Regions from separate parts of the Pseudomonas sp. FBCC-B1565 genome, predicted to be linked through region 2. Evidence: predicted binding sites of a transcription regulator. Region 2 holds the regulator's gene; the other holds the start of a gene.
What was found. Region 2 encodes FliA, which starts transcription of late flagellar genes. Its sites were predicted from a motif close to CTAAAGTTTNNNNNNNNNNNGCCGNTAA; they were not measured.
Positions count from the first base shown of each region.

Region 1: motA (flagellar motor stator protein MotA) is a predicted target of FliA. The motif match lies at 2,840-2,867, and genes of this name have one in related genera.

Region 1 covers NZ_CP101438.1:6,047,604-6,052,616, forward strand. The annotation lists gene rsgA (small ribosomal subunit biogenesis GTPase RsgA) at 1-730, shown strand, start outside; gene motB (flagellar motor protein MotB) at 898-1,917, opposite strand; gene motA (flagellar motor stator protein MotA) at 1,921-2,772, opposite strand; gene NL123_RS27985 (HDOD domain-containing protein) at 2,939-4,474, shown strand; gene NL123_RS27990 (rhodanese-like domain-containing protein) at 4,532-5,013, shown strand, end outside.
Region 2 covers NZ_CP101438.1:1,856,787-1,861,799, forward strand. The annotation lists gene flhF (flagellar biosynthesis GTPase FlhF) at 1-672, shown strand, start outside; gene fleN (flagellar synthesis regulator FleN) at 779-1,612, shown strand; gene fliA (RNA polymerase sigma factor FliA) at 1,609-2,349, shown strand; gene NL123_RS08885 (chemotaxis response regulator CheY) at 2,519-2,893, shown strand; gene NL123_RS08890 (protein phosphatase CheZ) at 2,912-3,700, shown strand; gene NL123_RS08895 (chemotaxis protein CheA) at 3,712-5,013, shown strand, end outside.

The DNA of each region.
Region 1 (5,013 bases), 2.5 Mb from region 2:
CGCCCAACTGCCGCGCACCACCGAACTGCGCCGCCCGGATAGCCGTGGCCAGCTCAAGCCGGTAGCCGCCAACGTCGACATGATCGTGATCGTGTTTGCGCCACTGCCCGAGCCCCATGCCAACCTGATCGACCGCTACCTGGTGGCGGCCGAGCATGCCGGCATCCGCCCGCTGTTGCTGCTGAACAAATTCGACCTGATCGACGAGCAGAATGCCCCGGCGCTCAACGCGTTACTGGCGGTGTACCGCACCCTCGGCTACCCCGTGCTGGAGGTTTCGGCGCATCACGGTAATGGCATGGAACAGCTGCAACAGCAGTTGGACGGACGCATCAGCGTGTTCGTGGGCCAGTCCGGCGTAGGTAAATCTTCGCTGGTCAACAGCCTGCTGCCGGAAGTCGACACCCGCGTAGGCCCACTGTCGGAACTGTCCGGCCAGGGCACCCACACCACCACCACCGCACGGTTGTTCCACTTCCCCGGCGGCGGCGAGCTGATCGACTCCCCCGGTATCCGCGAATTCGGCCTCGGCCACGTCAGCCGCAGCGATGTCGAAGCGGGCTTTATCGAATTCAACGACCTGATCGGCACCTGCCGCTTCCGCGACTGCAAACACGACCGCGAACCGGGCTGTGCGTTGCTCAAGGCCCTGGAAGATGGGCGCGTGCAGCAGCAGCGGATGAACAGCTATCGGTCGATTATTGCGAGTTTGCCCGAAAGCAGTTATTGAGCCGCACAGACAACATTGTGGCGAGCGGGCTTGTCCCGCGTTGGGCTGCGCAGCAGCCCCGAAGCCTAATGACGCGTTTTATCTGGAGGGAATGCGTCGTTCGGGCCAGGGCTGCTTTGCAGCCCTACGCGGGACAAGCCCGCTCACCACAAAAAGACCTTAGTTGCCTAAGAACCCGTCTTAGGCACCGTAGGATCCTTCACCCCACCGTCATCAAACAGGTTCAGCTTCTGACGCAGCTCATGCGCCGGCAACGGCTCCTGTCCTGGCGGAATCGCGTTCGGATCGGCCGGTACTTCACCCGGCGCGCCGGCCCCCGGAGTAGGTTGCGCCGCTGGGGGCTGGTCACCTTCGATCGCACGTTGGGCCTTTTTGGTCAGCACCACGATATCGATACGGCGGTTGATCGGGTTGAACGGGTCCTTGGGGTCAAACAGCTGCGACGATGCAAACCCTACCACGCGCGCCACTTGCGGGTCCGGGTAGCTGCCGGCCACCAGCGCACGGCGTGCGGCGTTGGCGCGGTTGGCGGAAAGCTCCCAGTTGCCGAAGTCGCCCTGCCCTGCATACGGCTTGGCGTCGGTGTGGCCACTGATGCTGATCTTGTTCGGCACCGCCTTGATGGTGTCGGCCATGGCCAGCAGGATGTCTTCAAAGTACGGCTTCAAGCGCGCACTGCCGGAGTCGAACATCGGGCGGTTGGCTGCGTCGGTGATCTGGATGCGCAAGCCGTCCGGGGTGATCTCGAATGAAATCTGATCCTTGAACTTCAACAGTTGCGGGTTTTCCTCAACCTTGGTCTGCAGTTCTTGCAGCAACAGTTCAAGACGCTCCTGCTCGACCTGTTCGGCCATCGACTCGACAGTATCGCGCTCGATCGGGATTTTTTCCTGAGGCGCTTCGGTCTTGACCTCCGGGTTGATGGTGCGCTCAGGCGCCAACTGCGGCGAGCCGCCCAGGTCGATCACGAAGGGCGTGCCGCTTTCCGAGAAACCAATCGGGTCCTTGAAGTAGCCGGCAATGGCGATCTTCTGTTCCGGCGTGGCGGTGGACATCAGCCACAGCACCAGGAAGAACGCCATCATCGCCGTCGCAAAGTCGGCGAAGGCGATTTTCCAGGCGCCACCATGGTGCCCCGCAGCGAAGCGCTTGACGCGCTTGATGATTATCGGCTGGTTGTTTTCCATGGCTTAGCGACCGCGAACCGCTTGTTCCAGCTCGGCGAAGCTTGGGCGATGCTTGGGGTACAGCACTTTGCGGCCGAACTCCACCGCCAGCGACGGCGGCATGCCGGAAGCGGAAGCAACCAGGCTGGCCTTGATCGACTCGTACAGGTTCACTTCTTCCTTGGCGTCATGGGCCAGGGAAGTCGCCAGCGGGCCGAAGAAGCCATAGGCCGCGAGAATACCGAAGAAGGTACCGACCAGCGCCGCACCCACGTGCATGCCGATAGCGGCCTGGTCGCCCTCACCCAGGGATGCCATGGTCACCACGATACCGAGTACCGCCGCGACGATACCGAAACCCGGCATACCATCAGCGATGCCGGTCACCGCGTGGGAGGGGTGCTCCAGCTCTTCCTTGAGGCTGAACAACTCCATGTCGAACAGGCCTTCCAGCTCGTGGGGGGCCATGTTGCCGGAGGACATGATGCGCAGGTAGTCACAGATGTAGGCGGTCATGCGCTCATCTTTGAGCACGGCCGGGTACTTGGCGAAAATCGGGCTGGCGGCGGCGTCTTCGATGTCGGCCTCGATGGCCATCATGCCTTCGCGGCGGCTCTTGTTGAGGATCTCGTAGACCAGGCCCAACACCTCCAGGTAGAAGGTATGGGTGAAGCGCGAACCGAACATGCCCAGCGACTTCTTGATCACGTGCATGGTCATGTAGCCGGGGTTCGCCTGCAGGAATGCACCCAGTGCCGCACCGCCGATGATCATCACCTCGAAAGGCTGGATCAGCGCAGCGATTTTACCGTGGGACAGGACGTACCCGCCGAGCACGCTTGCGAAGACGACGATGATGCCGATAATTTTAGCCATAGGAGATGAGTACTTGCGCCGTCGGGTTCATGGACATATTGGGTGTAGCAGAAAACTCTTGTTCTACTTATCGGCAAAACTGCGCCAGACTATAGCCCGTTAAGGCGAAAAGCCAGTTCGGCCCGCTCCGGGCGTGTAGACCGCAAGTGATGATCGCGCCCCAATCATGGCTAATGAAACGACAGTCCCAACTGCAAAACCCAACTCTCTCGCCGCTTGGATCAAGCGCCTGGACGATGTGCTGCTGCCCGTTCCCCAGGCCAGCCACGACCGCGTGTGCAAAGGCATCCGTGATAACCGCAGTTCGTTGCGGGATATTGCCGAGCTGATGCAAAACAGCCCGGCCCTGGTGCTCAGCGTGATGCGCGAGGCCAACAGCCACACCCATGGCAGCCTGGCGGAACCGGCGGAAAACCTCGAGGTGGCGCTCAATCGCCTGGGCCTCAAGCGCGCCGAAGAATTGCTGGCGCGCCTGCCCTCGGTGCCCGCACACGAGATCCCCGTGGCATTGCGCCAACTGTTGCTGGTCAGCCAGCACGCGTCGCAGCAGGCCAACGGTTTGTTCGGCAGTCGCCTGGCGCGGCTGTGGCAGGACATCCACTGGGGCAGCCTGTTGTTCCTGTCGCCACTGTGGCCGATGGCGGTGGCCTACCCCAAGCTTCTGGAGGAGTGGGAGCTGCGGGTTATCCACAAGGGCCAGTCAGCCCGCGCGGTCGAGCAGGAACTGTTCGGCATACGCCTGCTGGACCTGTGCGTCGGCCTGACCGAAGCCTGGCACCTGCCGATCTGGGTGTCCCAGGGCTATAAGTTGCTGATGAGCGAGCAGCGCCTGCTGGTCAAGGCCCTGCATATCGCCCGTGAGGACGACCCACTGCGCCATCAGCAATTGCTCGACGCCGAACCCAACCTGCGGCGCTGGCTGAACCAGCCGGCCAATACCGTGTTGCTGGCCAACGGCCTGGCGATGTCGGCCCAGGAATCCTGGACCTGCCCGCACACCGAACGCTGGCAGTTGCTCACAGCGCTGTACCTGCAACAACCGTTGGGCGAGGTGCAGCAACTGGTCCACCAACAAGCTGTCACCAGTGCCCGTACCACCCTGATGCCCGACCTCTGGCACCCGGCGCTGTCGCTGATCTGGCCGTGGCATGTGGCGAAGATTCATCGCGGCCTGCTGCCGGCGCCACCGCCCACCGCCGAGGCCCTGGCCGTGTGGCGCAAGCGCTGCACTGAACTCTTGGTGGAACCGAGCCGCTTTGCCAACGCGATGCACCTGACCACGTGCGCCAAAGAGGCCTTGGTCGCCAGTGGCATGCAGCGGGTCATGCTGCTGATGGCCGATCGCGCCTTGAGTACCTTGCGCGTGCACCAGGTCGATGGCCTGCCCAAGGACGCCGCCAACCTGAGCCTGGACGTGGTCAACAGCACCCTGCTGCAACGTCTGCTGGAAAAGTCCGCCCAGGTGCGCCTCAACCCCGAAAACCATGCCCAGTTCTCAGCGTTGCTGCCGCCGATCCTGCGCCGCCTGTTCACCGGCGAACATCTGCTGCTGCGCTCCCTGAGTTGCAATGGCAAGGTGGTGATGCTGATGGTGGCCGACCAGGGTGGCGGGCCGTTCTCGGAAACCACCGTGCAGGCCTTCGGCAAAACCGCCCAATGCATCGAAAAAGCCCTGCACTGCTTTACCAACCGCAGCGCCTGATGCTTGCGCTACAATCGCCGTCTTTTATCGCCAACATTTGTGCCCAGGAGACCTCACATGCCTGACTTCTCTGGCTTGCCGCTGGTGATCGAGTCCAGCGACCTGATTGGTCGCCTCGGTGCCGAACACCTGATTCTGGTGGACCTCACCAGCGCTGCCCGCTACGCCGAAGGGCATATCCCCGGCGCGCATTTCGTTGACCCCAAGCGCACCCAACTGGGCCAGCCGCCGGCGCCCGGCCTGCTGCCCAGCAAGGCGGACCTGGAAAAACTGTTCGGCGAACTGGGCCACACCCCGGATGCAACCTACGTGGTCTATGACGACGAAGGCGGCGGCTGGTCCGGGCGCTTTATCTGGATGCTCGACGTGATCGGCCACCAGAAATACCACTACCTGGATGGCGGCCTGCTGGCCTGGCTGGAAGAACACCACCCGGTCTCCACCGACGTGCCCGCGCCTGTCGGTGGCCCGGTCAGCCTCACGCTGCACGAAGGCCCCACCGCCACGCGTGAATACCTGCAAAGCCGCCTGGGTGCTGC
Region 2 (5,013 bases):
GAAGAGGGCGGTGTGATCGCCATGGTCGGCCCCGCCGGCATGGGCAAGACCACCACCCTGGCCAAGCTGGCGGCGCGTTACGTGCTCAAGTACGGCGCTCAGAATATCGCGCTGGTGAGCATGGACAGCTACCGTATCGGTGCCCAGGAGCAGCTCAAGACCCTGGGCCGCATTCTCAATGTGTCGGTGACCCATGTCGACCCAGGCCAGTCCCTGGCCAACGCCCTCGACCCGCTGCTGCGCAAGCGCGTGGTGCTGATCGACACCGCCGGCCTGCAAGCCAGCGACCCGGCATTGCGCATGCAGTTGGAAAGCCTGGCCGGGCGTGGCATCAAGTCGAAAAATTACCTGGTGCTTGCAACCACCAGCCAGAAACAGGTTCTTACCGCTGCGTATCATAGTTACAAGCGCTGCGGCCTGGCCGGTTGCATCCTCACCAAGCTCGACGAAACCGCGAGCCTGGGCGAGGTGCTGAGCCTGGCCATCAGTCATGAATTGCCGGTCGCCTACCTGACCGACGGGCCGCGGATCCCGGATGATCTGCATCTGCCGCGCCGTCATCAGTTGGTCAGCCGTGCAGTCAGCGTGCAAATGCAAGACGAGCCTAGCGAGGAAGCGATGGCCGATATGTTCGCCGACCTCTACCACAACCCGGCGAAGCGGGTAGGTTGAGGGCGGTATGAACACCGTGAAATGTATCTACATCGATGGTCTGCAAGCGATTCACGCGGCCAAGCCATGTAGCCTGCGTCTAAGCAAGACAAGGTAAAGAAATAAAATGGGCAGCATGCATCCCGTACAGGTGATCGCGGTGACCGGCGGCAAAGGTGGCGTCGGGAAAACTAACGTGTCAGTGAATTTGTCCCTGGCCCTGGCAGAGCTTGGCCGTCGCGTCATGCTGCTGGATGCTGACCTGGGGTTGGCGAACGTCGACGTTCTGCTGGGGCTGACGCCCAAACATACCCTTGCCGATGTGATCGAGGGCCGCTGTGAGCTGCGCGATGTGCTGCTGCAGGGGCCTGGGGGCATCCGCATCGTGCCGGCCGCCTCCGGCACCCAGAGCATGGTGCACCTGAGCCCGGCGCAGCATGCCGGGCTGATCCAGGCGTTCAGTGACATCGGCGACAACCTCGACGTGCTGGTGATCGACACCGCCGCCGGGATCGGCGAGTCCGTGGTCAGCTTTGTGCGCGCTGCGCAGGAAGTGTTGCTGGTGGTCTGCGATGAACCCACCTCGATCACCGACGCCTACGCCCTGATCAAACTGCTTAACCGCGACTACGGCATGAACCGCTTCCGCGTCCTGGCCAACATGGCCCAGAGCCCGCAGGAAGGGCGCAACCTGTTCGCCAAGTTGACCAAGGTCACGGATCGTTTCCTCGATGTCGCCTTACAATACGTCGGCGCAGTTCCCTACGACGAGTGTGTGCGCAAGGCTGTGCAAAAGCAGCGTGCAGTCTACGAAGCGTTCCCTCGTTCCAAGTGCGCACTGGCGTTCAAGGCTATTGCCCAGAAGGTCGATACCTGGCCATTGCCCGCCAACCCCCGGGGGCATCTGGAGTTTTTCGTCGAGCGATTGGTGCATCAGACGAGCGCAGGACCCGTGCTATGACAGCGACCGGCTACAACGCGTACAAGAAGTCTGCCCGTGACAGCCAGGGCGAGTTGATCGAGCGCTACGCGCCCCTGGTCAAGCGCATTGCCTATCACTTGCTGGCGCGCCTGCCCGCCAGCGTCCAGGTCGAAGACCTGATCCAGGCGGGCATGATCGGCTTGCTCGAAGTGTCGACCAAATACGACGCGAGCAAGGGTGCAAGTTTCGAGACGTATGCGGGCATCCGCATCCGTGGCGCGATGCTCGATGAAGTGCGCAAGGGTGACTGGGCGCCGCGTTCGGTACACCGCAATACACGCATGGTCAGTGACGCAATTCGCGCAATTGAAGCAAAAACCGGTCGCGACGCTAAAGATCACGAAGTTGCGGCCGAACTCCAATTGAGTCTCGACGATTACTACGGGATTTTGAACGATACCTTGGGCAGCCGATTGTTCAGTTTCGACGACCTGTTGCAGGACGGCGAACATGAAGGGCTGCACGAGGACGGCGCGAGTGCTCATATGGAGCCATCGCGAGACCTGGAAGATGAGCGTTTCCAGGGGGCGTTGGCGGACGCGATTGCCAATTTGCCGGAGCGTGAGCGGCTGGTGTTGGCGCTGTACTACGACGAAGAGCTGAACCTCAAGGAAATCGGTGAGGTCCTGGGTGTCAGCGAATCGCGGGTCAGCCAGTTGCACAGCCAGTGCGCAGCCCGCTTGCGGGGGCGCTTGGGAGAGTGGCGAGCGCGCTGAACAGGCAGTGTGGGGACACTGCAGACGATACCGCGAGGGCAACCGGCCTTCGCGGGTTCGACCCGTGGTGCCCCCGGCAGTCCTTTTTGTGTAATGCCTGTTGATTGAAATGGCGCGTCCAGGTGCTGGGCGCGTTTAAGACTGCTTGGAGGTCGAATTGGACAAGAACATGAAAATCCTCATCGTTGATGACTTCTCAACGATGCGGCGGATCATAAAAAACCTGTTGCGTGACCTTGGGTTCACAAACACGGTCGAGGCGGACGACGGCATTACGGCGATTCCGATCCTCAACAGCGGGAGCATCGACTTTCTGGTAACAGACTGGAACATGCCGGGCATGACCGGTATCGACTTGCTGCGCCACGTGCGCGCTGACGAAAAGCTGCGCAGCCTGCCTGTGCTGATGGTGACCGCCGAAGCCAAGCGTGAGCAGATCATCGAAGCCGCCCAGGCCGGGGTCAACGGTTACGTGGTCAAGCCATTCACTGCACTGGCCTTGAAAGAGAAGATCGAAAAAATCTTCGAACGCATCCACGGCTAATGCCATCGCGGGGGAGCTATGGAGCATAAAGAAACGTCACAGGGAGACTTCGAGTCGACCCTGAAAAAGCATGCTCACCAGTTGGTCGACAGCCTTGAAAAAGGCCAGTTCGGCGACGCGGTGCAGTTGATCCATGAGCTCAACCAGACCCGTGACCGCGGCCTGTATCAGGAAGTGGGCAAGCTCACACGCGAGCTGCACAGTGCGATCGTCAATTTCCAGATTGACCCGCATATGCCCCAGGCCGAAGAAATCTCGCAAATCACCGATGCCACCGAACGCCTGTCCTATGTGGTCAGGCTGACTGAGGCGGCGGCCAACCGCACCATGGACCTGGTGGAAAACGCCACGCCTCTGGTCAACGGCATGGCCACTGAAGCCCAGGCCCTGAGCCACGACTGGGGCCGCTTCATGCGCCGGGAAGTGGGGGCTGAGGAGTTTCGCGAGTTGGCACGTCGGGTTGACGGTTTCCTGTCACGCAGCGAGCAGGAAAACCGCACGGTTTCCAGCAACCTCAATGACATTCTGCTGGCCCAGGATTACCAGGACCTCACCGGTCAGGTGATCAAGCGTGTGACCCAGTTGGTCACCGAAGTGGAAAGCAACTTGCTCAAATTGGTGCTTATGGCTGGCCAGGTTGACCGTTTCGCCGGCATCGAACATGACCGCGAAGCGATCCTCTCGGAAAAAGATCCACAAAAACATCTCGCCAAGGGTGAAGGTCCGCAGATTCATGCCGATAAACGTGAAGACGTTGTATCGGGTCAAGATGATGTCGATGACCTGTTATCCAGTTTAGGCTTCTAAGGAGCACCCACATGAGCTTCGGCGCCGATGAAGAAATCCTTCAGGATTTCCTTGTAGAGGCCGGCGAAATTTTAGAGCAGTTGTCCGAGCAACTGGTCGAGCTGGAAAGCCGACCGGATGATGCGAACCTGCTCAATGCAATTTTTCGCGGTTTTCACACTGTAAAAGGGGGCGCCGGCTTCCTCCAGCTCCATGAGCTGGTGGAGTGCTGCCACATCGCCGAGAACGTGTTCGACATCCTGCGCAAGGGTGAGCGTCACGTTGATTCGGAGTTGATGGACGTGATTCTCGAAGCACTGGATGCGGTCAACGGCATGTTCAGCGAGGTGCGCGACCGTGCACCGATCACGGCGGCCACTCCGGAACTGCTGGCCGCCCTGGCGCGCCTGGCGGAACCTGCCGACACGTCGGCCGCACCGGTGGTTGAAGCCGCACCGGAGCCTGTGGTTGAGGCCGAGCCGGATGTGACCGACAGCGAGTTCGAACAGCTGCTCAACTCCCTCAGTGCCGTCAAGGCCGAGGCGGAAGCGCCGGCTGCCCCGGTCGCCGCACCGACCAGCGAAGACATCACCGACGCCGAGTTCGAATCGCTGCTCGACCAGTTGCATGGCAAGGGCCAGTTCGCGGCCGACGCCGTGGCACCTGCTGCTGCTCCTGCGGATGCACCGGCGGCCAGCGCCAGCACCGACATTACCGACGATGAATTCGAAGCATTGCTCGACCAACTGCATGGCAAGGGCACCTTCGCGGCCGACGCCTTGCCGGAAGTCGCCGCCACGGCTGCGGCACCGGCTGCTGCCAGCGCCGCCCCTGCGGGCGATGGGCTGATCTCCGATCACGAGTTCGAATCCCTGCTGGACGAGTTGCACGGCAAGGGCAAGTTCAGCGAAGTGGCCCCGGCCGCAGCGGTGGCGACCGCTGCACCGGTCGCCGCCAAGGCCGCTGCGCCAGCGCCGGCCGCCAAACCTGCACCGGCTGCCAAGCCAGCACCGGCCCCGGCCGCCGCACCTGCTCCGGCACGTGCCGCCGCCGCGCCGACAGCCGAGAAGCCTGCCAGTGAAGCCGAAACCACCGTGCGGGTTGATACCGCGCGCCTGGACGACATCATGAACATGGTCGGCGAACTGGTACTGGTGCGTAACCGCCTGGTGCGCCTGGGCCTGAGCAGCGGCGATGAAGCCATGCAAAAGGCTGTGTCGAACCTCGACGTGGTCACCGCCGACCTGCAGACCGCCGTGATGAAAACGCGGATGCAGCCGATCAAGAAAGTCTTTGGCCGTTTCCCGCGCCTGGTTCGCGACCTGGCGCGTCAG